One region of the Rhizobium sp. BR 250 genome, then DNA from elsewhere that is predicted to be linked to it. Evidence: predicted binding sites of a transcription regulator. Region 1 holds the regulator's gene; each other region holds the start of a gene.
What was found. Region 1 encodes PhoB, which activates phosphate uptake and scavenging genes when phosphate is short. Its sites were predicted from a motif close to TGTCATNNANCTGTCAT; they were not measured.

Region 1 (10,313 bases):
AACTACGGGCCTTCGGGCCCGTTTTTTTATGACATAAAGTCAGAGGTTCTTTGCGGTCTCGGAATCAACCCAAGGGCAGATATCCCGCACCTCGCCTTCCTGAAAACCGGGCATGTTCCACTGTCGGCCGGTTTGAATTTCTGGACAGGGTACACGACTTTGGTCCTTGCGGAGTTTCAGCCATATCGCGACGTGGCGTGCCCAAACAAAGCGTAACGTCGTCCTTGCGATGAGGGATTGCACCAGACACTCCGGCGTCATCCTTGGGCGTGTCGCGAGGATCCGCAACCTTTGATTTTTTGACGCGCATATCCTCCGGGAGGCGTTCGCCATCAACTGCAGGCGGTCTAGAAACCGGATGGCAGCGGTGTGATCCGACAATCCGGATTTACACCGCATTTAAAGCCCCCTGAGTACGATGCCCGCTTTTGAAAAGATCCATAGTCAAAAAGCCCGAAACCGTTTCCGGTTTCGGGCTTCTAAATTTTCGGTTGCACTATCGGCCTTGGCGAAACTGTGCCGTTTGGTCTGGCTCAGGCTTCCATCGAATATCCGGCACCACGCACGGTGCGGATGACATCCTGCATATGCGAAAAATTGAGCGCCTTGCGCAGGCGTCCGACATGAACGTCGACAGTGCGCTCGTCGACATAGATATCGTGGCCCCAGACGCCATCCAGCAACTGCGAACGGGAAAACACCCGGCCCGGAGAGGTCATCAGGAACTCCAGCAGGCGGAACTCCGTCGGGCCGAGGCGCACTTCGCGGCTTTTGCGGTGAACGCGATGGGTCTCGCGATCCAGCTCGATATCACCGCATTTCAGCACCGAGGACAGAACCTCGGGACGCGCCCGGCGCAGCATGGCCTTGACGCGGGCCATGAGTTCCGGCGTCGAGAACGGCTTGACGACATAATCGTCAGCGCCGGTGGCGAGGCCGCGAACCCTCTCGCTTTCCTCGCCGCGCGCGGTCAGCATGATGATGGGCAGGCGTTCGGTTTCCGGCCGCATTCTCAAACGCCGGCACAGCTCGATGCCGGAAACACCGGGCAACATCCAATCCAGAATGAGAAGGTCCGGAATACGCTCCTGCAGCCGGATTTCCGCCTCGTCGCCACGGGGTATCGTGTCGACGTCATATCCCTCAGCCTCGAGATTGTAACGAAGCAGGACGCTCAACGCCTCCTCGTCTTCCACAACTGCAATCTTGGGCACCATATGCTAACTCCGCAAGCCTTCGCCTGTCTGTTACTCGGTCACCGAACCGAGCGTGTTGGAACTGTCGTCCTTCGGACGCTCGCCCTCCGGCTGGCTGCCGGTGGTCATGTAATAGATCGTCTCGGCGATATTGGTGGCGTGGTCGCCGATACGCTCGATGTTCTTGGCGCAGAAGAGAAGATGCGTGCAGGTGGTGATGTTGCGCGGATCTTCCATCATGTAGGTCAGAAGCTCACGGAAGAGCGACGTATACATGGCGTCGATTTCCTCGTCGCGCTCGCGGATGGCATTGGCCTTCTCGGCGGAGCGGGTGGAATAGACGTCAAGCACTTCCTTGAGCTGTACCAGCGCTAGTTCCGACAGGTGCTCGATGCCGCGGGCGAGCTTGCGCGGCACGCCGGTTCCGGCAACCGCGATCACGCGCTTGGCGGTGTTCTTGCCAAGATCGCCAACGCGCTCCAGATCAGCTGCGATACGCAGGGTGCCGATGATCTCGCGAAGGTCGGCCGCCATCGGCTGGCGTCTGGCGATGGTGACGATGGCCTTGTCGCCGATCTCGCGCTCGGAATGATCGAGGATCGCGTCGTCGGAAATGACCTTCTGGGCAAGTGCGGCATCGGAATTGACGAGCGCACGCACGGCGTCGGCGCACATCTGTTCCGCAAGACCGCCCATTTCGGCGATGCGACGTGTGAGGAATTTCAATTCGTCGTCATAGGCCGACAGAATATGCGAATGGGTCGTTGTCTGTGTCATGGTCTAGTCCTCCGGCTTGGCCTTCATGCGCGTGCCCGGAAGCGGGCACGGCAGAGGCACCAGTCTTGTTCGGTTTCGAGAAAGCGCTGGCCAGGATCAGCCGAAGCGGCCCATGATGTAATCCTGCGTGCGCTGGTCGTCCGGATTGGTGAACATCTTGTCGGTTTCGTTTTCTTCGACAAGATGACCAAGGTGGAACATGGCCGTGCGCTGGGAAACACGTGCCGCCTGCTGCATGGAGTGCGTGACGATGACGATCGTGTAATTCGTCCGCAGTTCGTGGATCAGTTCCTCGACCTTTGCAGTCGCGATCGGGTCAAGCGCTGAACAGGGTTCGTCCATCAGGATCACTTCCGGGCTGACGGCAACCGCGCGTGCGATGCACAGACGCTGCTGCTGGCCACCGGAAAGACCCGTGCCGGATTCGTGCAGACGATCCTTCACCTCGTTCCAGAGACCCGCCTTCTGCAGGCTCTGTTCGACGATCTGGTCCATATCCGCCTTGTTGCGGGCAAGCCCGTGGATGCGCGGACCGTAGGAAATGTTTTCGTAGATCGACTTCGGGAAGGGGTTCGGCTTCTGGAACACCATGCCGACGCGGGCACGCAATTCCACGACGTCAATCTGCTGATCGTAGATATCGTCGGTGTCGAGCGTGATCTTGCCGGTGACCCGGCAGCCGTCGATCGTATCGTTCATACGGTTCAGGGTACGCAGGAAGGTGGACTTGCCGCAGCCGGACGGGCCGATCAGCGCGGTCACCGTATTTTCCCGAACGTTGAGGTTCACGTCGTAAAGCGCGCGCTTTTCGCCGTAATAAACCGAAACGTCCTTGCCAATCATCTTGTATGAAACTTCATTCATTTTCTTGTCCAGCGCCTTTTCAACTGCTGCTTCCGACAACATGTTCATTGCTCAATCTCCCTCTACCAGCGCCGCTCGAAGCGGCGACGCAACAGGATTGCGCCAACATTCATGACGATGAGGAACAAAAGCAGGATGATGATAGCGCCGGATGTCCTTTCGACAAAGGCGCGTTCGGCTTCGTTCGCCCACATGTAAATCTGCACCGGCAGGGCCGTGGACGGATCCATCGGCGTTGTCGGGTAATTCGCGACGAATGCCACCATGCCGATCAGGAGCAGCGGCGCCGTTTCGCCCAGTGCGTGGGCGAGGCCGATGATGGTGCCGGTCAGGATGCCAGGCATGGCGAGCGGCAGCACATGGTGGAAGATCGTCTGCATCTTGGAAGCGCCGAGACCGAGTGCGGCGGCGCGGATCGACGGCGGCACGGCCTTCAATGCGGCACGGGTCGCGATGATGATCGTCGGCAGCGTCATCAGCGTCAGGACAAGACCGCCGACCAGCGAAGCCGAGCGCGGAAAGCCCATGAAGTTGATGAAGACCGAGAGACCGAGCAGACCGTAAACGATCGAGGGAACGGCCGCGAGATTGTTGATATTCACCTCGATGAGATCCGTCAGACGGTTCTTCGGGGCAAATTCCTCAAGATAGATGGAGGCTGCAACACCGATCGGCAAGGACAGCACCAGGACGATCATCATCATATAGAAGGAGCCGATGAGCGCCACGCCGACACCCGCCGCTTCCGGACGGCTCGATGCGCCGTTAACAAAGATGCCGGTGTTGAAATGTTTGCCGAGCTGGCCGCTTTCGGCCAGCTGGTTCATCCAGCCGAGCTGCTGGTTCGAGATGCGGCGGTTCGCTTCATCCGCAGTCAGATCGACCTGGCCCTTGAAGGCACTGTCGACATCACCCGACGCCAGAAGCGTAACGGTGCGCGTGGTGCCGATGACGGCGGGATCGGCGACGACGATGTCACGCAGCTGCGTGCGCACGCTGTCCGAGATCATGACGTTGACGGCGCGAAGGCCGGCGCGGTCGGTCGGCGCAACGCCGAGAACCTTGGCAACCGCATCGCGGGCGATGACGGGGTAATTGGCCGTCATCAGCTTTGCGGGATTTGTGGCACGCTCATTCTTCGGATCGATGATCTGTTCCGAAAACTCGACCGGAACGGTGATCATCGTCTGCTGGAAGGCGGTGTGGCCCTTGGATACGACCGACCAGAGCAGCAGGAAGAGGAAGATGAGGCCGAAAGAAATCGCTGCCATTCCGTAGGCACGGAAGCGACGTTCGGCGGCATAGCGGCGCTTGATACCGATATCACGGCGCGTGGCCTTGTTCACGGCGCTGGCGCCGGCTGCGGGAGAGACGATGTCGGTCATTCATATTGCTCCCGGTATTTGCGCACGATGTAAAGCGCGTAGATATTCAGGCAAAGCGTGATGGCGAAAAGCGTGATGCCGAGCGCGAAAGCGACCAGCGTCTGCGGCGAGGTGAATTCAAGGTCGCCGGTAAGCTGGCTGACGATCTTGACCGTGACGGTGGTCATGGGCTCGAAAGGATTGAGCTGCAGGCGCGCCGCGACACCCGCCGCGAGAACCACGATCATGGTCTCGCCTATGGCGCGCGAGGCCGTCATCAGTACGGCGCCGACGATGCCGGGAAGAGCGGCGGGAACGATGACCTTCTTGATGGTTTCGGACCGGGTGGCGCCGAGGCCGAGCGAGCCGTCGCGCAGCGAGCGCGGCACGGCGGTGATGATGTCATCCGACAGCGACGAGACATAGGGGATCAGCATGATGCCCATGACGAAGCCAGCGGTGATGACGCTCTGCGCCTGGATGAAATTGGCGTAGTCACCCGTCGCCAGGCCGTTGATCTGCGCGGAGATGTCTCTGAGGAAAGGACCGACCGTCGTCAGCGCGAAGAAGCCGTAGACGATGGTGGGGATGCCTGCGAGCACTTCGAGCAGCGGCTTTGCCACCGCGCGAAAGCGCGGCGAGGCATATTCCGACATGTAGATCGCCGAGAACAGGCCGACGGGAACTGCGACCAGCATGGCGACGAGGCCGATATAGAGCGTGCCGGCGAGCAGCGGGATCAGGCCGAACTGACCGGAGGAGTCCGTCGCACCGGCTGCCGCAAACCGCGGATCCCACACGGTTCCGAAGAAGAACTGGTGCGCAGGGACCATGGTGAAGAACTGGATCGCCTCCGTCAGCATCGAGAGCACGATGCCGATGGTGGTGAGGATGGCGATGGACGAGGCGACGAGCAGCGCCGCGAGAATGACCTTCTCCACCTGGTTGCGCGCCCTGAAGCGCGGGGCGATCGCCCGCAGCGCATAGGCAGCACCGCCAAGCGCGACCAGAAGCACCGTCGCAATCATCGCGATGCGGCTGGTGGAAGTCATGGCGTTGAGCGCTTTGGCGGCATCGACCATGAACCGCTCGGGATCACCGGCGATCGCGACACCCTTTGATGCCAGAAGCGGCCGGACCGCAGCCGTGTCCGCCTCAACCTGCGCGGTTTCCTCCGGCGTCAGCCGCTGAAGGCCGCGGGCGATGGAGGTCACCATGCCATAGGTCAGGCTCTGCTGTGCCTCGGATTGCGCCCGGATATCCTCCGGGAAATTGCCGCGCACCGCAGAGGTGACGAGCAACGGGCTGACGACCAGCCAGGCACAGAGGATGAACGCCGCGGGCAAGACAGCCCAGACGACCGCGTAAGAGCCGTGATAACCGGCACGGGAATGCATGCTGGAGGGGCGACCACCAGACAGGACAACAGCGCGGCGACTGCCGAGCAGATAGCTGCCGATGCCGATGAGCGCCAGTATCAGCAAAAGGATCGATGTGTTCATTAGAGTTCCCTCGGCGTGCCTCAAGAGCACGGTGCGATATCGGGCAAATCAAAAAGTCATCAAAACGAGACCGCTGGACCATCCGGAGATGCTTGCCGCCTGACTGTAATAAAGTCTGGCAAGCGTCAAGGTTGATACATCCTATCCATCTGTAATCCATTAATAATCATGTGGATGGCGATGGATGGGAACTGTCAACCGGAGACAATCGCCGAGGCGGAATGGCACCGAAGCGGAACGAGGGGTGCGGCAGGCCGCACCCCTCTTTCTTTATTACATCGAAGCGCCGGCAGCGAACTTGGCGCGGATTTCTTCACGCTCTTTGTCCGGAGCGGCAACGAGGCCGTAGTTTGCGAGCGGGGAGTCGGGGCCGATCATTTCGTCAGAAACGAAGAACTCGACATATTCCTTGAGGCCCGGGATAACGCCCAGGTGAGCCTTCTTCACGTAGAAGAACAGCGGGCGGGAAACCGGGTACTTGCCGCTGGCAACGGTTTCCGTGGACGGAACGACGCCGGAAACAGTCGCAACCTTCAGGCGGTCAGCGTTGTTTTCATAGAAAGCGAGGCCGAAAACGCCGAGGCCGGTCTTGTTGGCGTCGATACGGGCCAGCGTTTCGGTGTAGTCGCCGTCGATGTCGACTGCAGCGCCGTCCTTACGGACTGCAACGCACTTGGCAGCAGCCTGCTTGGCATCGGTGATCAGCTTCTTGATGGCGTCGGTGGCGCCAGCTTCCTTGCAGCCGTCAGCCATGATCTTCTCTTCGAAGACTTCGCGCGTGCCGTGCTTGGAACCCGGGATGTAAGCAGCGATCGCTACGTCCGGCAGTTCCTTGTTGATTTCGGACCACTTCTTGTAAGGGTTGGCAACGAGCTTGTCGTCCTTAACGATTTCAGCGGCGAGAGCGAGGTAAAGGTCCTTCGGCTCAAGCTTGATGTCCTTGTTGGAGGAGTCCATTGCAAAGACGATACCGTCGTAACCGATCTTCACTTCCTGAACGTCGGCAACGCCAGCAGCCTTACAAGCAGCCAGTTCGTCGCTCTTGATCTTGCGCGAAGCGTTGGCAACGTCGATCGTGCCTTCACCGACGCCGGAGCAGAATGCCTTCAGACCACCGCCCGTGCCGCCGGATTCAACGACCGGAGCCTTGAAGTTCGGGAAGGTCTCGGCAAAGGTTTCGGCAACGATCTTGGCGTAGGGCAGAACCGTGGAGGAACCAGCAACCTGGATCTGGTCGCGAGCAGCGGCGGCGCCAGCGAAGGCGACAGAAGCCACCAGGGCTGCTGCGGAAAATTTAGCGAAGTTCATTTGTCTCTCCCGTCGTGGGCTTTGTTGTGGACGCAGCCGATAGCGACACTCGCTCTTAGCTTGCGCTCGGCGACCTTTTCTTAACCACCGTAGCCACATCCTTTTATGTCACTTCAGTGAAAGATTTGTGACAACCTAAATTATTGATTTAATTTATAAAGTTTTGTGATATTAAAAGCCGCAACGTCCTTTATGTCAAAATCTGACGGTGAAGTCCGTGCCATTGCCCAGTTCCGATTTAATAATGAGGCGGGCGCGGTGGCGGGTGAGGATGTGCTTGACGATGGCAAGCCCCAGCCCCGTTCCCTTTTTCGAGCGGCTGTCGGCGACGCTGACGCGATAAAAACGCTCGGTCAGGCGCGGCACGTGTTCGGCGGGAATGCCCGGTCCCTTGTCGATGACGCTGACCTCAACCGGCTTGCCGGGTTCGGCCCGCAGCCAGACATCCACGACCTTGCCTTCCTGGCCATATTTACAAGCATTTTCAACGAGATTCTGGAAGACCTGCACCAGCTCGTCGCGATCCCCCTGCACTTCCGCCGGGCGGTCGGGCAGATGCAGCGTGATGGTCACATCCAGCTCGTCGGCAAGCGGCAGCAGCGCATCGCGCACATGGCCGATGACGGGCACAAGATCGACCTTCTGGTCCGGCGCGATGTTTGCCCGCAATTCCAGCCGCGAAAGGGACATGAGATCGTCCACCAGCCTGCTCATGCGGGTTGCCTGGTCCAGCATGATGGCAAGGAAGCGCTCCTGCGCCTTTGGGTCGCTGCGCGCCGGCCCCTGCATGGTTTCGATGAAACCGCGCAGGGAGGCGAGCGGCGTGCGCAATTCGTGGCTCGCATTGGCGACGAAGTCGCTGCGCATACGGTCGATGCGGCGAAGCTCCGAGACGTCACGGAACGACAGGATGTAGAATGGCGGGCCTGCCCCCTCGCCCACATCCGCACGGGCGATGCGAACGATGAAGACCCGTTCGGAGGGAAAACGCTCCGAATGTTCGACCTGGTTGGGCTGGCCGGTGGTGATGGTTTCGCGGATGACATCCAGCAGGCCGGGCGAGCGCAGCCTTGCAGAAATATGCGCGCCGGCGGGCAGCTGGCCGAAAGCGCGTTCGGCCGCACCGTTCTGGAACAGGACGCTGGCATTCTTGTCGAGGATGAAAACGGGCGTGTCCAGCACTGCGAGGCCTGCCCTCACACCGGAAACAACGCTTTCACTCGGCGCTTCCGGCTCGTCCGTTTCCTCGCCCCTATTTCCGTTCTTTTCGGAAACCGTGGCTGGCCGGTCCCGAACGGTGAGAATGGCAATGATGGCGCAGAACCACAGGGCGGCGGGCATATAGGGCGTGTTGAGCTCCGCAACCGCCACGACGGCAAGCATGCTGACGATGAGAAGGGGCAACCAGTTCCGCCCGAGCTTTCTTCCCAGGAGCCTTAGTCCACCATCGCCTTCCGTGACTGCCATTTCAGCCTGCTTTCCATTCTCTGTCTGACAGCGCATCGAAATCTCATAGGCCAGCTTTATGACAGAGATTCATCATCGCGCATTTTCCACAACGTATATGCGCAAAATCGCAGCCGCAATCGTCACCGCCGCCACAGCCCCGCCAACCGGTCCTCTTTCACTTGAATTCCGGCAATGGATGTGAACTCATTGGCGGCGAGTTGCCTTTACACAACAACAGCCGGAGGAAACCATGGCCGAAGAAACGAAGAAGCGGACGGTCGAAATCACCATTGGCGGCAAGCTGCGCAGCTTCGATATCGACGATCCGGTTCTTCCCGACTGGGTGGAGGAAAAGAAACTTTCTGCCGGCGATTTTCCCTACGACAAGAAGATGAAGCGGGAGGATTACGACGCCACCCTGGAGGCGCTGCAGGTGGAGCTGGTCAAGGTGCAGTTCTGGCTGCAGGCCACCGGCAAAAAGGTCATGGCGGTTTTCGAGGGCCGCGATGCGGCGGGCAAGGGCGGCGCGATCTTCGCGACCCGGGCCTATCTCAACCCCCGCTATGCCCGCGTGGTGGCGCTGACCAAACCAACGGAAACCGAGCGCGGCCAATTGTATTTCCAGCGCTATATCTCGCATTTTCCGACCGCCGGCGAATTCGTCCTCTTCGACCGTTCCTGGTATAACCGCGCCGGCGTGGAGCCCGTCATGGGTTTCTGCACCCCGGATGAACACAGGCGCTTCCTCAAGGAAACCCCGCGTCTGGAAAAGATGCTGGTCCATGAAGACATCCATCTTTTCAAGTTCTGGCTCGACATCGGCCGCGAAACGCAGATCGACCGTTTCCATGACCGCCGCCACAGCCCGCTGAAATGCTGGAAGCTTTCGGACATGGATATTGCCGCGCTGACGAAATGGGACGACTACACGCAAAAACGCGACGAGATGCTGGAAAAGACCCACACCGATGCCGCCCCCTGGACGGTGGTGCGCGCCAATGACAAGCGCCGGGCGCGGGTGAACCTCATTCGCCATATTCTCCTGGCGCTCGATTATGAGGGCAAGGACAAGGAGGCAATCGGTAAAATCGACGACAAGATTGTCGGATCGGGACCGAATTTTCTCAAATAGAAGCGGAAACCACGACGGGCGCCCTATTCGAGGCGCCTGTCCCTTCCCTTACTGGCCCGGCAGGATGCGCACGGAATAAAGATTGATCGGGCGGCCGCTGCCGTCGATATCGCTGTTGATGAAAATCTTGCCCGGCGCATTCGGCGACAGCGAACGCTCGAATGTTGCGTTGAGCAGCATGTCGGCACGCTCGGCCGTGGCGGTGAAGCGGTGGCGGGCGCAATCACCCAGCGTAGCGAAATTACAGGAGACGGATACCTGCGTCTGGCGATCGCTGGAGGATTGCAGCGTGATCGAGATGGTCGAGGACTTGCCTGCCATATCGCGCATCACCTCCACCGGAACCTCGACGCTGACGGCGCCATCCTGTGCCACGCTTCTCGAAGTCACCCGTATTGCCTTGCCGGCGGGCGTGGCGATGTTTTCGACATTGGCGCGCGGGCCGGCCGAAACGCCGGAACTGCCCCGCTCGGCATTGAAGACCTCGACCCAGTCATCGGAAAAGCCCCGGCCTGCCGAAAGGCTCGGCGCGGGCTCCGTGCCGTTGAAATCCTCCGCCTGCACCTGCGCCGGCGGATTGGGCACGCTGGTATCGCGCTGTTCCGGCGACAGCAGCAGGCCGGAAGAATAAACCCACCAGGCGCCGAAACCGATAAAGGCCAGAAGCGTCACATAGATGAAAAGCCGGGCAAACAGGCCACGGCGCTTGCGGCGGCCAACC
Region 2 (10,313 bases), on a different contig from region 1:
GGGACGCAATTCGGCCGACGGCGCCTTGGCGATGATGTTGGCGGGGATCACCTCGCCGGAAGGGCCGAGCGCCCCCGGCGGCACATGGGCGTTGCGCCAGCTGGAAATGGCATAGACCTGCATCTTGTAGAGGTCCTTGATGGGGTTGAAACCGCCATTCATGTCGCCGTAAAGCGTCGCATAACCCACCGACATTTCCGACTTGTTGCCGGTCGTCACCACCATCGAGCCGAATTTGTTCGAGACAGCCATGAGGATGGTGCCACGTGTGCGGCTCTGCAGGTTTTCTTCGGTAATGCCCTCTTCCGTTCCCTCGAAGAGATCGGAAAGCGCCGAGAGAAAACCTTCCACCGGCTCGGCAATCGGCACGATGTCATAACGGCAGCCAAGCGCCTTTGCGCAATCGGCCGCATCCTTCAGCGATTCTTCCGAGGTGTAGCGGTAGGGCAGCATGATGCAGCGCACCCGCTCCTCGCCCAGCGCGTCGACCGCCAATGCGGCACAGATCGCCGAATCGATGCCGCCGGAAAGGCCGAGAACCACGCTCTTGAAACCGTTCTTGTTGACGTAATCCCTAAAGCCCAGCATGCAGGCGCGGTAATCCGCCTCCTCACCTTCCGGAATTTTCGAGAAAGGCCCGCTTTCGCAATGCCAGCCATCCGCGGTGCGTTTCCAGTCGGTAACGGCAAGCGTGGCCTCGAACTGGCTCATCTGGAAGGCAAGCGTCTTGTCGGCATTAAAGCCGAAGCTTGCGCCGTCGAACACCAGCTCGTCCTGCCCGCCCAGCTGGTTGGCGAAAACGAGCGGCAGGCCGCTTTCGATCACCTGCCGGAGCGCCACCTGATGGCGCACATCCAGCTTGCCGCGATAATAGGGCGAGCCATTCGGCACCAGCAGGATTTCCGCCCCGCTTTCGGCGAGCGTCTCGCACACGCCCATATCGTTCCAGATTTCCTCGCAAATCGGAATGCCGATCCTGACACCGCGGAAATTATAGGGCCCGGAAATCGACCCTTCGGAGAAAACACGCTTTTCGTCGAACTCGCCGTAATTCGGCAGGTCGATCTTGTCGCGCAACGCGATGATCTTGCCGCCATCCAGAAGCGCCACCGAATTGTGCCGGCCCGTCTCGCCCTGACGCGGGAAACCGATAACCACGCCCGGCCCGCCATCGGCGGTTTCGGCCGCCAGTTCCTCGACAGCCTTGAGGCAAGCCTTCAGGAAAGCCGGCTTCAGCACCAGATCCTCAGGCGGATAGCCGGATATGAACAGCTCGGTCAGAAGCAGAAGATCGGCGCCCTGCGTCGCCGCATCGGCCCGCGCCTCACGCGCCCTGGCGAGGTTGCCCGCCACGTCGCCAACAGTCGGATTGAACTGCCCGACGGCAATCCGGAGATGGTTCTTGATATCGTGTCTGTCGCTCATGCCCATTCAATACCGCGCCCGTGGCCGCTCCGCAACGCGGCAATTGCATGCCGCAACCCGGCTGCGCGAACAGGTATCCGCGTTCACACGAAGGTTATCGCCGCGCCCGCCAGGTTGCGCAAAGTTCATGTCGCATTCATCGCGCTTATGTGACAGTTACATGACACTTTTGCGACGCCCGATTCACCTCCCCGGATCGGTGCTGCCGCCTGCAATACCGGAGTAACAGGTTTGAGAGATTCGGCGCCAAAAACAACGGCTTCCGAAAAGGCTGGTTTCGTCTTTTCGCCTGCGGGACTTAGGAGCCTTTCGAAGCTTTCGGGCGCGGCCTATACGCTTGCCAATCTGACGGTCGCATCCATCGTGCTCGTCGTGGCGTTGGAGTGGATCGCACGCGGTTCGCTCCATGATGTCGGCGCTTTCCTCACCTCGTCCGCCCGCCCGGGCGTGACCACCATCGCCGCCGTGCTCGCCCTTCTTCTGGCGCTGGACGCGCTGCTTGGCCGGCGTTACCTGTCTCTGATTGCCGTCACTCCGCTCTGCGCGCTGACGGGGCTGATTTCGGCGCAGAAACAGACCTACCTCTCCGATCCGCTTTATCCCTCCGACTTGCTGTTCGGCCGGCAGATCCTCGAGCTTCTGCCCACCATGCTGAAGGCCCAGCCCCTGACGGCGGTGCTGGTGGGCCTCGGCATCTGTGCCGCCATCGCCGCACTTGTGGCGCTGTGGCTGCTGGCGCGCCGCCATTCGCCAGGCTTGAGCTGGCGCGAGCGCGTGGCAGGCCTCGTGCTGGCGCTACCGCTTCTTGCCGGTCTCGCCTCGTTGATGGATTATTCGCATTATTCCTGGGTGCGCGATCGCCTCAACATCATTCCCATGATGTGGGACCAGCAGYAAAATTACCGCCATAACGGCTTCCTGATGGCCTTCGCCTTCAACATTCCCATGGCCAATGTCTCGGCGCCCGAGGGTTATGGCGACAACAGCATCGCCGACCTTACCTCGAAGCCTGCCTCCTTCGCCGCCAACAAGGGCGATTACCCCGATGTCATCATGCTGATGAGTGAATCGCTGTGGGATCCGACCCGGCTGGAAAACGTCGAACTGTCGGCCGATCCCATGCCGACGATCCGCGCCAAGCAGTCCGGCAACGTGTTCTCGCCGGAATTCGGCGGCATGACAGCCAATGTGGAATTCGAGGCGCTGACCGGCTTTTCCAACGCCTTCCTGCCCTATGGCAGCATTCCTTATCAGCAATATATCCGTCGCCCTGTGCCCTCGCTCGCCAGCTTCTTCCGCGGCGAAGGATATTCCGCCATCGCCATGCATCCATTCCAGGAATGGTTCTGGAACCGCAAGCAGGTCTATAAAAACTTCGGCTTCGAGGAGTTCCGCTCCGAAGAAACGCTGCCACCCATGGAAAAACGCGGCAACTTCGCCTCCGACGATGCGCTGATGGACGAGATCATGGCGACCGCCGACACGGCGAAGAACCCGCTCTTCCTCTTTGCTGTCACCCTGCAGGGGCACGGCCCCTACGAGGCAACCCGGTATGCCGAAAATACCATCGGCATCGAAGGCAGCCTTTCCGCCTCGGCCTCGCAGGCGCTCGCCACCTATTCTCAGGGCGTAGCGGAAGCCGACGAGTCGCTCGCCAAATTGATGCGCTGGGCAAAAAAGCGCGACCGGGAAACCATCATCGTCCTCTTCGGCGATCACTTGCCGCCGCTCGGCCAGGCCTTCGTGGAAAGCGGTTACATGCCGGGCATGGTGGCCAGCCGCCGCGCGCCGCTGGAGGTGATGAAGAAGGAGCACGAGACGCCGCTCGTCGTCTGGTCATCGAAGAAGGGCGTGCGCAGGAATATCGGCACCATCAGCCCGGCGCTTCTGCCCTACCATGTGCTGAAGACCGCCGGTTTCTCCGATCCCTTCTATACCGGCACGCTGGGTGACGTTCAGCAGGAATTTTCCGTCATCGACCGCCATATGCTGGTGGCAAGCGACGGCAAGGCCCTGCCCGACTGGTCAATCGCGCCGAACGCCGTTCCGGACGTGGTGCGCGATTACCGCCTGCTGCAGTTCGACATGATGTTCGGCCAGCAATATGGCCGCGAACGCTTCTTCCCCGGCTTCAACTGGCTGCATGAGGGCACGCCCTCCGTGTGATGTTTTTCGGCGGGGGCGCTGAACCGCATGGTGGTGGAAATCGTTTGAATTCCGCCACCATGCGGGTTTATCTCGGGAAACATCCGCATCGCCCCATCAGAACCGGAGACACGCCGTGTCAGATATCTCCGACTATATCGTTTCGCATTTCAAACGCTCCTCCCGCGAAATCGGCGAAGTGGAGCGGCGCATTCTGGAACTGTCGCACCAGAAAAAGCTGATTTCGCGCGATACCAACGCGGAATTTTCCGCCGGCGCCACGTTAGGCGACAGGCTGGCCGACAATATCGCCAGGGTCGGCGGCTCCTGGGGTTTTATCCTCGCATTCTGTTTTTTCCTGATCTTCTGGGCCGTGATTAATACCATCATCCTGACCACCGGCGCCTTTGATCCCTACCCCTTCATCTTCCTCAACCTGCTGCTTTCCATGCTGGCGGCCATCCAGGCGCCGATCATCATGATGTCGCAGAACCGGCAGGCCGCCCGCGACCGTTTTGAGGCCGCCAAGGACTATGAAGTGAACCTGAAGGCCGAGCTGGAAGTGCTTTCACTGCATGAAAAGATCGATGTGAAGGTGCTGGCCGAACTGGCCGCACTCCGGCAGGATCTCGCCGCCCTGCACCGCCACGTCACCCGCAAGGAAGACTGACGCCGGAAAAACTCATCCCCGCTTTTCCCCGCCCGGTTCACCGCTGTTATCCTCTCACCAGTCCTGCCGGGTGGGCGCCAGACGTGGCGGAAACCGAGGGACGGTTCTGATGGGGACGGTGGCACGTTCGTGACGACAGGACCATTTCGCAAGGCGCGGTGCACGGCCCTTGCGAGATACGGCATGGTGAAAGACCCGGCTGCGCAACGCATCCGACCCACACCAACCCCAACTGAAGCGCAGCCGGGCAATCGCCCGACGTTCTCCATCCATCCCCCGCCCGGCGGCGCCGCGCGGGATGAAGCTGTTGGGTTTTTGGGGGCCTTTTCAGGACGTGTGTGCGGCTCACCCCCCTCTGCCCTGCCGGGCATCTCCCCCTCAAGGGGGGAGATCGGCAGGAGGCTCTCCTACCGCTTCATTCTCAACCGTCGAGATGGGCGAGACCTTGCCGCAGATCGATCTCCCCCCTTGAGGGGGAGATGCCCGGCAGGGCAGAGGGGGGTGAGCCGCACGCACCTCGGTTCGCCGTGAACAGACAACCTCCCGAAACTTCACCCCCAGTTACGAATCCGTCAGATTCTTACGCTACAGATTGACGCAGGCGTTTGTTGCATTGCACTCTAGCGGGCAAGGCTGAAGGGGAATCACTCCCCGTCGTCAAAATGGCATCACGACCATTTCGCAGCGACGCCATGCCGGGTGCGACATCCGGTATCCAAATACATTCTGTTCCGGGGTTTTTCATGTACCAGTTCGATCTGATTGTTGTCGGCAGCGGTCCGGCGGGAAGACGGGCCGCCATTCAGGCCGCCAAGCTCGAAAAGAGGGTTCTGGTCATCGAGAAAGGCAGCCGCGTCGGCGGCGTTTCGGTGCATACCGGCACCATCCCATCAAAGACCCTGCGCGAAACCGCGCTCAACCTCACCGGCTGGCGCGAGCGCGGTTTTTATGGCCGTTCCTATCGCGTCAAGCAGGAGATCGACGCGGAAGACCTGCGCCGCCGCCTGCTCATCACGCTGGATCATGAGGTCGAGGTGCTGGAGCACCAGTTCGCCCGCAACCGCGTGCAGCATATTCGCGGCACGGCAAGCTTTGTTGACGCCAACACCATGAAGGTGGTGAAGAACGACGGCGAGATCATGAACGTCACCGGCACGTCCATCCTGCTCACCATCGGCACGCGCCCCTACCGGCCGCCGCACATTCCCTTCGATGGTGAGGCGGTGCTTGATTCGGACGAGATTCTCGAGATCAAGGAACTGCCACGCTCCATGGTCGTGGTCGGGGCCGGCGTCATCGGCATCGAATATGCCACGATTTTCAGCGCGCTCGACACGCAGGTGACGGTGGTTGAGCCGCGCGAAACGATGCTGGAATTCATCGACAAGGAAATCGTCGAGGACTTCACCTATCAGCTGCGCGACCGCAACATGAAGCTGATCTTCGGCCAGAAGGCGGAAAAGGTGGAACGCGACGAAAGCGGCAAATGCCTCGTTTCGCTCAGCAATGGCCGCGTGCTGAAAGCCGAGACCGTGCTCTTCGCCGCCGGCCGCGTCGGCGCCACCGATACGCTCAATCTTTCCGCCTGCGGGCTGGAGGCCGACAGCCGTGGCCGCCTGAAGGTCGACCCCGAGACTTTCCAGACCTCGGTGCCGAACATCTATGCCGCGGGCGATATCATCGGTTTCCCGAGCCTTGCCTCCACCTCCATGGAACAGGGCCGCATCGCCGCCCGCCATGCCGTCGGCGCACCGGCCGGCGAACCGCCGCAGTTTTTCCCCTATGGCATCTATGCCGTACCGGAAATCTCCACCTGTGGCCTGACGGAAGAAGAAGTCATCGAACGCAACATTCCCTATGAATGCGGCATCGCCCATTTTCGCGAAACCTCGCGTGGCCACATCATGGGCCTCGACAGCGGCTTGCTGAAGATGATCTTCTCGCTGAAAACCCGTCGCCTGCTCGGCGTCCACATCGTCGGCGAAGGTGCCACCGAACTGGTGCATATCGGCCAGGCGGTGCTGAACCTGAAGGGCACGGTGGAATATTTCGTCGAGAATACCTTCAACTATCCGACACTCGCCGAGGCCTACAAGATCGCCGGGCTGGATGCGTGGAACCGCATGGGTGAGATCAAGAAGGATTAAGCGGCGTATTCAGCGGGACCACAAATGCCATGCGAACGCTTTTGGCAGGGTCGTAGCCTCCCCTCCTCGTCACCCCGGACCTGATCCGGGGCCTGGCCGGCTCAAGTCCTTGGGCTGAAAAGACTTTCCTCACGGCGCAGACGCGCCGTGGCTGGATGCCGGATCAAGTCCGGCATGGCGGAAGAAGACATTCCTCTGCTTCTTCCCCTTTATCCAGAGACGACCACCGCGCTAACAGTCCGTCCCTCACCACCGAATGCTATACCGCGCACTCACCCCCGGCCGGAAATGATCCGCATATCCCTGATCGAGCGTGCCCCGCACGGTCAGGTGATCGCCGATCTTCTGCTCCACCGCCACGCCGCTGCTGAACTCGTTGAAGCTGTTGCGGCTCGCCCCTGTCAGGATAAAGGCCGTGCCGGTTTCGGCGCGGGACAACCGCAGCGACTGCGATACATCAAGCCCATTCCATTGCTGCGCCGTGCCGTCATAACGCACGGTGAAATTACGGTTCGCCTCGATGTCGAGTTCCGGCGTGACAATGCGCTTCTGCTGCGAGGTCATGGAAACGCTGCTCGAGCCTGTCAGGGCATTGAAGATGACGCCGACATCACGCGCAAGCGAGACGCCGGGCAGCTGTTCGGCCAGCAGCGTGACATTGCCCCACACCCGCACCGGCGTATCCACCACCTGCCCCGCCTTCGAAGCACTCATGCCCATTTCCAGCCCCGCCCGAATGGGCGTATCGACCGGCAGCTTCGCACCGATGCGGGCCGTATAGGAGCGGTCGGAGTTCTTGACCGGCTTCCAGATCAAGCCGGCCTCATCCGCATGGGCGCCACCGGCGGCAGTGAAGAGCGATAATAAAAGGGCGGAACCCGTTCGGAGCGACATATTTGTCCCCTGGCAAATTAAGGGCGCGCGGGGAGAACCCGGCAGGCACGGTAAAAGCTCAAGGCCAATGGTTTGGCAGCGATGACGCCACATCAAAGCGGCGCACAATGCCCGAGCGGCCGCATTCTGCGACCGGGGCAAATCATGCTGCGCAGGGTGCCAGATGAACGGGAGATGAACAAGAGCAGATGCAGCAAAAAATCATGCTGCACTGCATTGTGATCGGGAAGCTTCATTTGGCCCGGTGCCTCGGCCGCTTGACGAATCGGCGGTTTCCAACCGATATTTGTCACCGCGTAGCCTGCGCCTAACCTCCACGACCTTCCCCAGCAGGGTCTTCAACGGAGGCAAAGGGACTATAGTCTCGGGCAACTGTCTTGGGTCCGATCGTTTCGGGCGAGTTGCTGGGGAACTGCGTCCGAGACCTGAAAGGCCTGACAATGACGCAAAATGGCAATCTAAAACGCCGCGTAAGAGCTCGCGCCGCCAAAACCGGCGAATCTTATACAGCTGCTCTCCAGCATATTCGTAGAATACCGGACGCTCCTTTGAGCAACTCAATACGGATGGCTGTCGCACAGACATCCTTGTTCAACGATCCTCGTGACGTCTCTGCCCTAAAGACCTGCGGACAGGAAATGCGCCATCTTATGAGCGAGGCTCATAAGGCTGGTGCTCGCATCATACATTTCCCCGAAGGCTCAACATGCTGGCCTCATAAACGGATAATGTCGGAGAGTGGCCCGCGGGAAATCGGCCCTTCCGACTGGACACGCTTTGAATGGGAAACTCTGCGCGAAGAGTTGGAGGCGACGCGAAAACTGGCGCGTAAGCTGAAGCTTTGGACGATTGTCGGGTCCGTTCATCAGCTTACGCCGCCTCACCGGCCGTATAACAGCCTGTATGTCATCTCCGATCGCGGGAAGCTTGTAACGCGTTACGACGAGCGCCTGCTGTCGAACACCAAAATCTCGTTCATGTATTCGCCGGGAAGTGTACCGGTGACGTTTGAAGTTGATGGCGTGCGTTTCGGTTGCGCGCTTGGAATGGAAGCGCACTACCCGGAAATATTCATGGAATACGAGAAGCTGAACGTCGATTGCGTGCTGTTTTCCACCGCAGGCGATGGCCCGTCCAATGCCCCGGCATTTGCCGCCGAGATATTGGGGCATGCCGTGAGCAACACCTATTGGGCCAGCTATTCCACCCTGGCGGCTCAGAGCACAGCTGCTCCCTCGGGAATCGCCGCACCGGATGGCCGATGGGCAGCGCAATGCCCGATGAATGGTTTACCGGCTATCGCCATAGCAGACATTACCATCGATCGTGAAAATCCCGCGCGACCATGGCGGCGAAAAGCCCGTGGCGATCTTTATGCGCCTCATCAGGTGAATAATGATCCCAGAAGCGATAGCCGGGAGCGATTTTAACAGTCGAGATCGGCCAGCGGCGCTGTTTGGCTCCGCTGGCCACCGCGCAAAGCGGAACGGACGGCTCGCCCAGACGAAACAAAAAAGGCCGCAGCTTTCGCCGCGGCCTTTTGTTCAATCAGCTTGCACTGAACAAGATTATTCGGCGTCGCCTTCAGCGGCCTTCTTCTTGGCCGGAGCCTTCTTCTTCGGAGCGGCTTCTTCGCCTTCAGCGGCGTCGTCAGCCTTGGCAGCAGCCTTTTTCTTGGCCGGAGCCTTCTTCTTGGTTTCCGTTTCTTCTTCGCCGTCGTCAGCCAGCAGCTCTTCCTTGGAAACGGTCTTGTCCGTTACCGAGATTTCCGTGAGCAGCTTGTCGATGACCTTTTCTTCGAAGATCGGAGCGCGCAGCGAAGCGGAAGCGCCGGGGGTGTTGCGGAAGAAATCGAGGATTTCCTTCTGCTGGCCCGGGAACTGCTGCAGCTGCTGGAACAGCGCGCGCTGCATTTCTTCTTCGGTCACTTCAACGCCGGCCTTTTCGCCGATTTCGGAGAGAACGAGGCCGAGACGGACGCGGCGTTCAGCAAGCTTGCGATATTCTTCGCGGGCTTCTTCTTCGGTCGTGTCTTCGTCAGCGAAGGTCTTGCCGGACTGGGCAAGATCGGTGTTGATCTGGCGCCAGATGTTGTCGAACTCGGCGTCAACGAGGCCAGCCGGCGTGTCGAACTTGTACATTTCGTCGAGCTGGTCGAGGATCTGACGCTTGACCTTCTGGCGGGTGACGTTGCCGTACTGGCTTTCGATCTGGCCCTTGACGATTTCCTTCAGCTTTTCAGCCGATTCGAGGCCGAGCTTGGTGGCCAGTTCGTCGTTGATTTCAACGGCAGCAGCGGCGGCAACTTCCTTGACGGTGATGTCGAAGTTGGCGTCCTTGCCAGCGAGGTTCGCAGCCGGGTAGTCGGCCGGGAAGGTCACGGTGATGGTCTTTTCGTCGCCGGCCTTGACGCCAACGAGCTGGTCTTCGAAGCCGGGGATGAAGCGGCCAGAACCGAGAACCAGTTCTGCGTCTTCAGCAGCGCCGCCGTCGAAGGCAACGCCGTCAACCTTGCCGAGATAGTTCATGGTGACGCGGTCGCCGTCAGCAGCCTTGCCCTTCTTGGTCTCGTAGGTGCGGGCGCTTTCAGCGATCTTGAGGATCTGCTCGTTGATTTCGTCTTCGGAGACTTCAACAACTTCGCGGGTAACCTTGATGCCGTCATTGGCCTTCAGTTCGATGGCCGGGATGATTTCGTAAGCAACGGTGAATTCGAAATCGGATTCGGCCGACAGGATCTTTTCGGCTTCCTGCTCGTCTTCGGTCATGGAGATCGCCGGCTGGGTAGCAGACTTCTCGCCGCGGCTGGAAAGGATTTCGGAAGGCTTTTCACGAACCAGCTCGTTGACGAGGTCAGCCATGATGGACTTGCCGTACATCTTCTTCAGATGGCCCATCGGCACCTTGCCGGGACGGAAACCGTTGATGCGAACCTTGTCCTTGGCGTCAACCAGGCGCTCATCCAGACGGGCCTTCATGTCGGCAGCCGGGATAACGATTTTGAGTTCGCGCTTCAGCCCTTCAGCGAGCGT
Region 3 (10,313 bases), 260 kb from region 1:
GGCCCCGGCCGCACGCCAGCAAAGCGTGGAACAGGTCATTCAGGCCGCGCCCGCCATGCAGCCGCCGTCGGATATTCCGCTTCCCGCCCAGCGTCCGACATTGAACTGAAACAGAAATGAGGCATTCAACAGCTTCCCTTTTCAAATGGCGGCAAGCTGTTATAGAAGGCTTCAAATCGATTTAATTCTTTGAGGACAGGCTGGGATCATGGAAGGGCAACGCTGTATCGCGCTCATCGCGCACGACGAGAAAAAGGACGATATGGCGGCTTTTGCCCGTCATCACCAGAAGACGCTTGCCAAGTTCAAGATCGTCGCCACCGGCACCACCGGCGGGCGCGTGCAGGAAGCCTGCCCGGGGCTTGATGTCATTCGCCTTAAAAGCGGTCCGCTCGGCGGCGACCAGCAGATCGGCGCGATGATCGCCACCGGCGAAGTTGACATGCTGATCTTCTTCACCGACCCGCTGACGGCCATGCCGCATGATGTGGACGTGAAGGCGCTGACGCGTCTTGCCACGGTTTACGACATTCCCATGGCGCTCAACCGCGCCACCGCAGAAAACCTGATCGACTTCCACCTCGCCGACTGACCCACCAATATGGAACAGGCAATGCCGAAGACGTCCGATACCGAATATCTGTCCTTCCCCATCCTTCTTGGCGACATCGGCGGCACAAATGCCCGCTTTTCCATTCTGATCGATTCCTTTGCGGAACCTGTGCACCTCACCACGGTGAAGACGGCGGAATATCCGACGATCGATGACGCCATCCAGCAGGCGGTTCTGGACAAGACCTCGCTCCAGCCGGTCTCGACCATTCTTGCAATTGCCGGCCCCATCGAAGGCGACGAAATTCCACTCACCAATTGCCACTGGGTCGTCAAGCCAAAGGGTATGATTGCCAATTTGGGCCTGAAGGATGTCATCGTCATCAACGATTTCGAGGCGCAGGCTCTGGCGATTGCGGCTCTTGACGACGATAATCGCGAGGCCATCGGTTCCGGCAAAAAAGACGTGCTTGCATCGCGCGTCGTCCTTGGACCGGGCACGGGGCTCGGCGTCGCCGGGCTGGTCTATGCCCGCCATATGTGGTTCCCGGTGCCTGGCGAAGGTGGCCACATCGATATCGGCCCGAGAAGCGCGCGCGACTATGCGGTTTTCCCGCATATTGAAACCATCGAAGGCCGCGTTGCAGGTGAGCAGATCCTGTGCGGACGTGGACTGGTCAATCTTTACCGCGCCGTTTGCAAGGCTGACGGCATTGACGCCGTCTTCTCCGATCCGGCCGATATCACCTCACACGGGCTTTCCGGCCAGAACCCGCAGGCGAAAGAAACGCTCTCGCTGTTCAGCACCTATCTCGGCCGCGTGGCGGGTGACCTTGCGCTGATCTTCATGGCCAAGGGCGGCGTTTATCTGGCCGGCGGCATTTCGCAGAAGATCATTCCGGCGCTGAAGAGCCCGGAATTCCGGGCCGCGTTCGAGGACAAGGCGCCGCACAGTGCGCTGATGCGGACCATTCCGACCTTCGTCGTCACCCATCCCCAGGCAGCGCTTTCCGGCCTCGCCACTTATTCCAGAACCCCTTCCGATTTCGGTCTGGCGCTGGACGGCCGGCGCTGGAGAGCCTGACCGCTTTCGAACGGCCGGCCCTTTAAATGTGATGCTTGCGAAGCGGGCGGACGGTCTTTAACGTCGCGGCAGCAAACATCAAACATCCGATACCGGCGGGTTCCGATCCGCCCGACATGAGAAGTGAGTGACAGCATGGGCAGCAGCGGTATGAAACTGGTGGTGGTCGGCGCGGCGGGCCGCATGGGACAGGCGCTGATCCGCCTCATTCACCAGACGCCGGGTGTCCAGCTGCATGCCGCGGTGGCGCGCGAGGGTTCGGCATTTGTCGGCCGCGATGCCGGTGAAATTGCCGGTCTCGGCCCCATTGGCGTTGAAATCACCAGCGATCCGCTGCAGGCCTTTCTGCATGCGGAAGGGGTGATCGACTTCACCGCGCCGGCAACCAGCGTCACCTTTGCCGGGCTTGCCGCACAGGCTCGCATCGTGCACGTCATCGGCACGACCGGCTGCTCACCGGAAGACGAAGAAAAATTCAAGGCGGCGTCGCGCCATGCCCGCATCGTCAAGTCAGGCAATATGAGCCTCGGCGTCAACCTGCTCAGCGTTCTCACACAACAGGCCGCGCAGGCGCTGGATGCGCAGAACTGGGATATCGAAATTCTGGAAATGCACCACAAGCACAAGGTGGACGCGCCCTCGGGCACGGCGCTGCTGCTGGGCGAAGCGGCCGCCGCCGGCCGCAAGGTCGATCTCACCGCCTCATCCGTGCGCGTGCGCGACGGCCATACGGGCGCGCGTGAGACCGGCACCATCGGTTTTGCCACGCTGCGTGGTGGCTCGGTGATCGGCGAACATTCAGTGATCTTCGCCGGCGAAGGCGAACGCGTCGAGCTTTCCCATTATGCCGGCGACCGCTCCATCTTCGCACGCGGCGCGATCACGGCAGCCGTCTGGGCGTTCGACAAGAAGCCGGGCTTCTATTCGATGCTGAATGTGCTGGGTCTGTCACAGGCGGAGTAAGCCTCCCGCTTAATTTTCGACCGTGAATTCGACCGTATCGGCCGAGAAGCGGCTGACGGCATATTGCACCGGCACGCCATCCATGTCTGCATTTAATGCCTGGGTGACAAGCAGGATGGCCCCGGGCGATAGCTCGAGATCGGCCAGATCCTGCGTATCCGCGTGGACAGCAGAAATGACAGTGGAAATGCGCACGTAGTCCGCCACGCCAAGCATCTTGAAAGCGGCCGTGATCGAGCCGCTTTTCTGATAGGCCTCACCTATTCCGGCAAAACGATCCGCCGGGAACCATGTGGTCGAACGGGACACAGGACGGGTGTCCGCCTTGCGCAGGGTCTCCAGACGAACGAGCGGCGCACCGGCCGACAATTGCAGCCGTGCTGCCAGATCGGCACTTGCCGGCTCGGTCGTGTGGGAAAGAAGCAGCGCCTCCATCTCCTTCACCTGATCGCCGATGCCTGCCGTAAATCGCGTGCGCAGCGAAATCGGAAAGCTCAGACGCTCCTTGCGGGCGATCATCGTGCCGCGTCCCTGCATCGGCTCGAGAATGCCTTCGCTTGCCAGCGCGGCAATGGCACTTCGGACGGTATGGCGGTTCACGCCGAATTTTTCGGCCAGCGTCATCTCCGGCGGCAACATGCCGGTTTCGTCGTGATCGCCAGCCGCAATCTCGCCTCTGATCCGGTCGGCAATCTGCCGCCAGAGCGCCACGCCGTTCTTTCTTTTCATCGCTGCTGCAGGGCTCATGTCACACGCTTGTCATTCACGGACGTTAATTGTAGCTTATATTGTATAGTTGTCTATATCAATAGACATTAGAGGTCAAGCGATGAATAACGAAGCTGCGAATATACACGGCGAAAGGAAACGGGTGGCGGCGCTTCTTGCCCGCGCCACCGTTCAGGAACTTGAAACGGTCTGGAACCGGCAGGATGCCAGTCCGCAGACGGAAACCGTGCGGGGCCCGGAAACAGGCCTCGTCATGGTCAAGGGCCGTATCGGCGGTGGCGGTGCGCCTTTTAATCTCGGTGAAACCACCGTCACCCGCGCGACCGTCAAGCTAGCCTCGGGAACGGTCGGTCATGCGCATGTTCTCGGCACCGGCCGCAAGAAGGCCTGGTATGCCGCAGTTTTCGACGCGCTCTGGCAGGAAAGCCCGACCCGGAACTTCATCGAGACCGAGCTTCTTTCGCCGGTCGAAAAAAGACTGAGCGAAGAGAAGGAACGAAAAACACGGGAAACCGCAGCCACGCGGGTCGATTTCTTCACCATGGTTCGAGGAGAGGACTGATGAGCGCCAAGGCCGAAGCATTGACGGGCGGCTTTTCCAACGCCGTCTTCGATTCCCAACGGATTTTCAAGAAGCTGATGGACGGTATGGCCCGTCCGGGCACGCCGCAGACGATCGAAACGGCGGTCGCGCCGCCGCTGCCGCTCGCCGTTGCCACCGGTGCTGTTCTGCTGGCGCTCTGCGACCACGACACGCCAGTCTGGCTGAGCAGCGCGCTGCGCAAGAGTGCGGTGCCGGGCTGGATCGGATTTCACACCGGAGCGGTTACGACGGAAGAAAAAGGGACTGCGCATTTCGCCGTCATCGAAGCGGGAAGCGCCATCGCATCCTTCGGTCTCTTCGCACAGGGAAGCCAGGAATATCCCGATCGCTCCACGACGCTCATCATCGAATTGCCCGATCTGGACGGTGGGCGGGAATTGCTGCTCTCCGGCCCCGGCATCCGCCACGTCAACATCATCAGCCCCTCCGGCCTGCCGGGTATTTTCCCAAGGCTTTGGGCGGAGAACAACGCCATCTTCCCGCGTGGCGTCGATGTCATCCTGACGGCCGGCGATAAATTTGTCTGCCTGCCGCGTACGACGCGCATCAAACCCGTGGAGGCATAAGATGTATGTTGCTGTCAAAGGCGGGGAAACCGCCATCGCCAATGCCCACCGGCTGCTGGCCGACCAGCGGCGCGGAGACCGCGACCTGCCCGCCATGTCTGTGGCGCAGATCGTCTCGCAGCTCTCGCTCGCCGTAGACCGGGTGATGGCGGAAGCCTCACTCTACGATCAGTCGCTTGCGGCCCTTGCCGTCAAGCAGGCACGCGGTGACATGATCGAAGCCATCTTCCTGCTGCGCGCCTATCGCACCACCTTGCCGCGTTTTGGCTATTCGGTGCCGGTGGATACCGCGAAGATGGCGGTGCAGCGCCGTGTTTCCGCCACCTACAAGGATTTGCCCGGCGGGCAATTACTGGGTCCGACCTTCGATTACACCCACCGCCTGCTTGATCCCTCGCTCCTCGAAGACGAGGCCGTCGAACCCGCCACCCAGCGGGAAGGCGAACCGGAATATGTCATGCGCGTTTCCGATATCCTCGCCCAGGAAGGGCTGATCGAAAGCGACGGCGACATGCCGGACGATCATATTGCCGGCGACCTGACGCGGGAACCGATGGAGTTTCCAATGCCGCGCGACCTGCGCCTGCAATCGCTGGCGCGTGGTGATGAGGGTTTTCTTCTGGCGCTCGCCTATTCGACGCAGCGCGGTTATGGCCGCACCCATCCCTTCGTCGGCGAAATCCGCATTGGTGAAGTGGAAATCGAGCTGGAGATGCCGGAACTTGGCTTTTCCGTCTCGCTCGGCGACATCAAGGTCACCGAATGCCAGATGGTCAACCAGTTCAAGGGTTCAGCCAAGGCACCGCCGCAATTCACCCGCGGTTACGGTCTGGTCTTCGGCCAGAGCGAGCGTAAGGCGATGGCCATGTCACTCGTCGACCGGGCGCTGCGCGCCGGCGAATTCGGCGAAGATGTCGTTGCCCCCGCTCAGGACGAGGAATTCGTCATCTCACACGCCGACAACGTGCAGGCGACGGGTTTCGTCGAGCATCTGAAACTGCCGCATTACGTGGATTTTCAGGCCGAACTCGGTCTGGTCAGAAAGATGCGCGCCGATTTCGAGGCGATCAATGCCAATGGCGCGGAATGGATAAGCGATGCGGCCGAATAGCTCAGCGGCTGTGCTGCTCGCCGAACCAGTAGGCGCAAAAGACGGTCGATGCTGCAAAGACAGCAAAGAACACGGCTGCAAGAATTCCAATCTCCATGAGCTTGTACTCCTTTTTTCACAAGGTTAACGCGCAATGCTTAAAGAAGTTTCATTTGACGACGGGCTGGCTGCCTACAACTTCGCCTATCTGGACGAACAGACCAAGCGGATGATCCGCCGGGCGATCCTGAAAGCCATCGCCATTCCCGGTTATCAGGTTCCCTTCGCTTCCCGTGAAATGCCCATGCCCTATGGCTGGGGCACCGGGGGCGTGCAGTTGACCGCCTCCATCCTCGGCCCTGATGATGTGCTGAAGGTCATCGACCAGGGGGCCGACGACACCACCAACGCCGTTTCCATCCGCGCCTTTTTCCAGAAGGTGGCTGATGTGGCCGTCACCACTCGCACGAAGGATGCGACGATCATCCAGACGCGGCACCGCATTCCGGAAGAGGAACTGCATTCGGGTCAGGTGCTGGTCTATCAGGTTCCGATCCCCGAACCCTTACGCTTCCTCGAGCCGCGCGAGACAGAGACCCGCGTCATGCATGCGCTCGAAGAATATGGCCTGATGCACGTCAAGCTTTATGAGGATATCGCCCGCAACGGCCGCATCTCCACCACCTATGCCTATCCGGTTAAGGTCGCCGGGCGTTACGTGATGGACCCCTCGCCGACGCCGAAATTCGACAATCCGAAAATGCATCTCTCGGACGCCCTGCAGCTGTTCGGCGCCGGGCGCGAAAAACGAATCTACGCCGTGCCGCCCTATACAGACGTCGTCAGCCTCGATTTTGAAGATCATCCCTTTGAAATCCAGCGCTTCGACAAGCCCTGCGCGCTCTGCGGCGGGGAGAATGTCTATCTCGACGAGGTGGTGCTGGATGACAAGGGCGGACGCATGTTCGTCTGCTCCGATACCGACCATTGCGAAGACCGCCGTGCCCATGGCCACAAGGGCCACCTGCTGGCGGATGTGAAGGAGGCCGCAGAATGAGCGACGCACCGCTTCTGAAAGTCCGGGACGTTTCCAAATATTACGGTGACCGCGCCGGTTGCCGCAACGTTTCCTTCGAGCTTTATCCGGGCGAGGTGCTGGCGATCGTCGGTGAATCCGGTTCCGGCAAGACCACGCTTCTCAACTGCATTTCCACCCGGCTGATGCCCACCGCCGGCAGCGTGGAATATCGCATGCGCGATGGCTCCATGCGTGATCTCTACCATATGGGCGAGGCCGAACGGCGTTTTCTGATGCGCACCGACTGGGGTTTCGTGCACCAGAACCCGGCGGACGGCTTGCGCATGGCGGTATCTGCCGGCGCCAATGTCGGCGAGCGGCTGATGGCCGTTGGCAACCGGCACTATGGCAATATCAGGCAATCGGCCAGCGAATGGCTGGAGCGGGTGGAAATCGGCACCGACCGTATCGACGACCAGCCGCGCGCCTTTTCCGGCGGCATGCGCCAGCGCCTGCAGATCGCCCGCAACCTCGTCACCTCGCCGCGCCTCGTCTTCATGGACGAACCGACCGGCGGCCTCGATGTCTCGGTGCAGGCACGCCTGCTCGATCTGGTCCGCGGCCTCGTCAACGATCTCGGCCTTGCCGTCGTCGTCGTCACCCATGATCTGGCGGTTGCGCGTCTGTTATCCCATCGCATGATGGTGATGAAGGGCGGCGACGTCATCGAACATGGCCTCACCGACCGGGTGCTGGACGATCCGCGCGAGCCCTACACGCAATTGCTTGTTTCCTCCATTTTGCAGGTCTAGCCGCGTCGCTCCGAAAAGTGGTCCCCGGTTTTCGGATAAAATCACGCGCAGGAAGAAAGAATCCACCATGACGACGCCACTCATCGTTTCGGAAGTCTTCAAAAGCTTCACCATGCATCTTCGCGACGGCATCGAGCTGCCGGTCGTCCGCGATGTCAATTTCTCCGTTTCCGGCGGCGAATGCGTCGTTCTCGGCGGCCCGTCGGGCATCGGCAAAAGCTCGATCCTGAAAATGCTCTATGGCAATTACGCCATAGACAGCGGACAGATTCTCATCCGCCATCAGGGTGAGGTCATCGATATGGGCAATGCCTCGCCGCGCACGATCCTCGCTATCCGCCACCGCACTATCGGTTATGTCAGCCAGTTCCTGCGCACCGTGCCGCGTGTCGCGGCCATCGACGTCGTTGCCGAACCGCTTCTGGCGCGCAAGGTTGCCGCCGAAGATGCGCGCGAGCAGGCGGCCATGCTGCTTTCGAAACTAAACCTGCCGCAGGAATTGTGGTCGCTGCCGCCGGCGACCTTTTCGGGCGGTGAGCAGCAACGCGTCAATATTGCGCGCGGCTTCATCACCGACCATGCGATCCTGCTTCTCGACGAGCCCACGGCCTCGCTCGACGCTACCAACCGGCGCGTGGTGGTCGACATGATCAGGGAGAAAAAAGAGAAGGGCACGGCCCTGCTCGGCATCTTCCACGACGAGGAGGTGCGCGAAGCCGTTGCCGACCGCATTCTCGACGTCTCGCAATTCTCTCCGCGAAAGGCAGCGGCATGAGCGTCAAGGTCGGTCTCGAACCCGTCATCCACGAAAGTGCCCGTGTCACCAAGTCCTCGATCGGCCGCTATACCGAAATTTCGGAGCGCTGCCGCCTCGAGGAGGTCGAGATGGGCGACTACTCCTATGTCATGCAGGATGGCACAATCTGGTGCGCCACCATCGGCAAATTCGTCAATATCGCCGCCTCCGTGCGCATCAACGCCACCAACCATCCCATGCAGCGGGCGACATTGCACCATTTCACCTATCGCGCCCGCAGCTACTGGGACGATGCGGAAGACGAGACGGACTTCTTCGCCGCCCGCCGTGCCAAACGGGTGGTGATCGGCCACGATGTCTGGATCGGCCATGGCGCGACGATCCTGCCTGGCGTCACGGTCGGCAACGGCGCGGTGATCGGCGCAGGCGCGGTCGTCTCCAAAGATGTGGCACCCTACACCATCGTCGGTGGTGTACCCGCCCGACTGATCCGCGAACGGTTCCCGGCCGAACTGGGCGGGCAAATGGATGAGCTGAAATGGTGGGACTGGGACCACGCCTCGCTGCGCGTCGCCCTGGACGACTTCCGCAATCTGGCGGCAGAGGATTTTGTCGCGAAATATGGCGGGTGAAATCTCCTTCTGCTGAAACTCATGCAAATCCCGGGGCAAGGCTCCGGGATTTTTGTTTCTACGCCTTTAAAGGACGCGCAGATTTCAGCGCAGCGGGATACCTCCCGAAAGCTTTGTCGGCAAACAGGCGCGAGCCGCACCCCGGAAATCTGTAATATTTTATTCATCAAACTGACATTCGTACTTCACGCACCACTGTTACGTGGAACCCCGTCAAAAGAAGATTGGACGGGGAAATGAGCTTTCACCTGAAGCAAGTCACGCGCCGTTTCGGCAACCACACTGCGGTCGATTCCGTGAATGTCGAAATCCCGCAGGGTCAGATGGTCGGCGTGATCGGGCGCTCTGGTGCGGGAAAATCGACGCTGCTGCGCATGATCAACCGCCTCGTCGATCCCTCCTCGGGTTCCATTCATTTCAACGACACGGAAGTCTCGGCGCTGAAGGGTGCGGCTCTGCGCAACTGGCAGCGCGACTGCGCGATGATCTTCCAGCAGTTCAATCTGGTGCCGCGCCTCGACGTTCTTACCAACGTCATGCTCGGCCGTCTCAACCACCGTTCGACGGCGCTCAGCCTCTTCAACATCTTCACCCATGAGGAGCGGCTGATGGCGATTGTCGCGCTCGAGCGGCTCGGCATCGAGCATGTGGCCATGCAGGCGGCTGGCACGCTTTCCGGCGGCCAGCAGCAGCGTGTCGCCATTGCGCGTGCGCTGATGCAGTCCCCGAAGATGGTGCTGGCCGATGAGCCGATCGCCTCGCTCGACCCCCTCAATGCCAAGATCGTGATGGACGCGCTGCGCGACATCAACGAGCGCGAAGGCATCACCGTCATCACCAACCTGCACACGCTGGATACGGCACGCAATTATTGCGAACGCATCATCGGCATGTCTCAGGGTCGCGTCGTCTTCGACGGGACGCCCGCGGAGTTGACTGCCGCCGCCGTTACCGAGATTTACGGAACCGATTCACAAGGCTCCGGCATCGACGAGACCATGACCTCGACCAGCATCAATATTCCCGGCGCGCAGCTTGCCGCGCGTCCGGTGCAACAATCTGCCGGTCCCGAACCGCTCGCTCTCGCCGGGCTCTGAGGAACCGCTCAGCATCGTTTGCGCCCGCGTCAAGGGCCGACACTTCACAACAAACTCCGGCTCGCCGGGAAACAGGAGAAAGTCCATGTTGAAGAAAGTCCTTCTTTCGGCAGTCGCCCTTGGCGTTCTGGCCGGTTCCGCCATGGCTCAGGACGTCAAGGTTCTGCGCATCGGTCTCGACGGTTCCGAAAACGAAGCCGACCAGATCCGCAACACCAAGTGCGTTGCCGATGGCCTCAAGGCTGCAACCGGCGTTTCCGAAGTTCAGGTTTTCCCGTCGCCGGACTATAACGGCGTTATCCAGGGCCTGCTCGGCGGCACCATCGACATCGCTTCCATGGGCGCATCCTCCTACGCCAAGATCGCTCTGGCCGACCCGAAGGCCGTTGACCCGATCCTGACCACGGCT

Region 2: QD336_RS00840 (LTA synthase family protein) is a predicted target of PhoB. The motif match lies at 1,575-1,591, and genes of this name have one in related genera.
Region 3: phnC (phosphonate ABC transporter ATP-binding protein) is a predicted target of PhoB. The motif match lies at 8,969-8,985, and genes of this name have one in related genera.

What each region holds. Positions count from the first base shown of each region.
Region 1 covers NZ_JARWKW010000003.1:49,528-59,840, forward strand. Annotated here, with positions in the region: gene phoB (phosphate regulon transcriptional regulator PhoB) at 534-1,217, opposite strand; gene phoU (phosphate signaling complex protein PhoU) at 1,248-1,973, opposite strand; gene pstB (phosphate ABC transporter ATP-binding protein PstB) at 2,070-2,885, opposite strand; gene pstA (phosphate ABC transporter permease PstA) at 2,900-4,222, opposite strand; gene pstC (phosphate ABC transporter permease subunit PstC) at 4,219-5,703, opposite strand; gene QD336_RS05505 (substrate-binding domain-containing protein) at 5,977-7,011, opposite strand; gene phoR (phosphate regulon sensor histidine kinase PhoR) at 7,207-8,478, opposite strand; gene ppk2 (polyphosphate kinase 2) at 8,711-9,592, shown strand; gene QD336_RS05520 (hypothetical protein) at 9,641-10,313, opposite strand, start outside.
Region 2 covers NZ_JARWKW010000001.1:156,912-167,224, reverse strand. Annotated here, with positions in the region: gene QD336_RS00845 (NAD+ synthase) at 1-1,425, opposite strand, end outside; gene QD336_RS00840 (LTA synthase family protein) at 1,657-3,591, shown strand; gene QD336_RS00835 (DUF1003 domain-containing protein) at 3,707-4,240, shown strand; gene sthA (Si-specific NAD(P)(+) transhydrogenase) at 4,984-6,387, shown strand; gene QD336_RS00825 (hypothetical protein) at 6,634-7,281, opposite strand; gene QD336_RS00820 (carbon-nitrogen hydrolase family protein) at 7,932-8,711, shown strand; gene tig (trigger factor) at 8,850-10,313, opposite strand, start outside.
Region 3 covers NZ_JARWKW010000003.1:306,054-316,366, forward strand. Annotated here, with positions in the region: gene mepA (penicillin-insensitive murein endopeptidase) at 1-109, shown strand, start outside; gene QD336_RS06785 (methylglyoxal synthase) at 209-592, shown strand; gene QD336_RS06790 (glucokinase) at 614-1,636, shown strand; gene dapB (4-hydroxy-tetrahydrodipicolinate reductase) at 1,772-2,599, shown strand; gene phnF (phosphonate metabolism transcriptional regulator PhnF) at 2,609-3,346, opposite strand; gene phnG (phosphonate C-P lyase system protein PhnG) at 3,429-3,890, shown strand; gene phnH (phosphonate C-P lyase system protein PhnH) at 3,890-4,498, shown strand; gene QD336_RS06815 (carbon-phosphorus lyase complex subunit) at 4,500-5,609, shown strand; gene QD336_RS06820 (alpha-D-ribose 1-methylphosphonate 5-phosphate C-P-lyase PhnJ) at 5,743-6,645, shown strand; gene phnK (phosphonate C-P lyase system protein PhnK) at 6,642-7,418, shown strand; gene phnL (phosphonate C-P lyase system protein PhnL) at 7,486-8,193, shown strand; gene QD336_RS06835 (transferase hexapeptide repeat family protein) at 8,190-8,807, shown strand; gene phnC (phosphonate ABC transporter ATP-binding protein) at 9,044-9,904, shown strand; gene phnD (phosphonate ABC transporter substrate-binding protein) at 9,990-10,313, shown strand, end outside.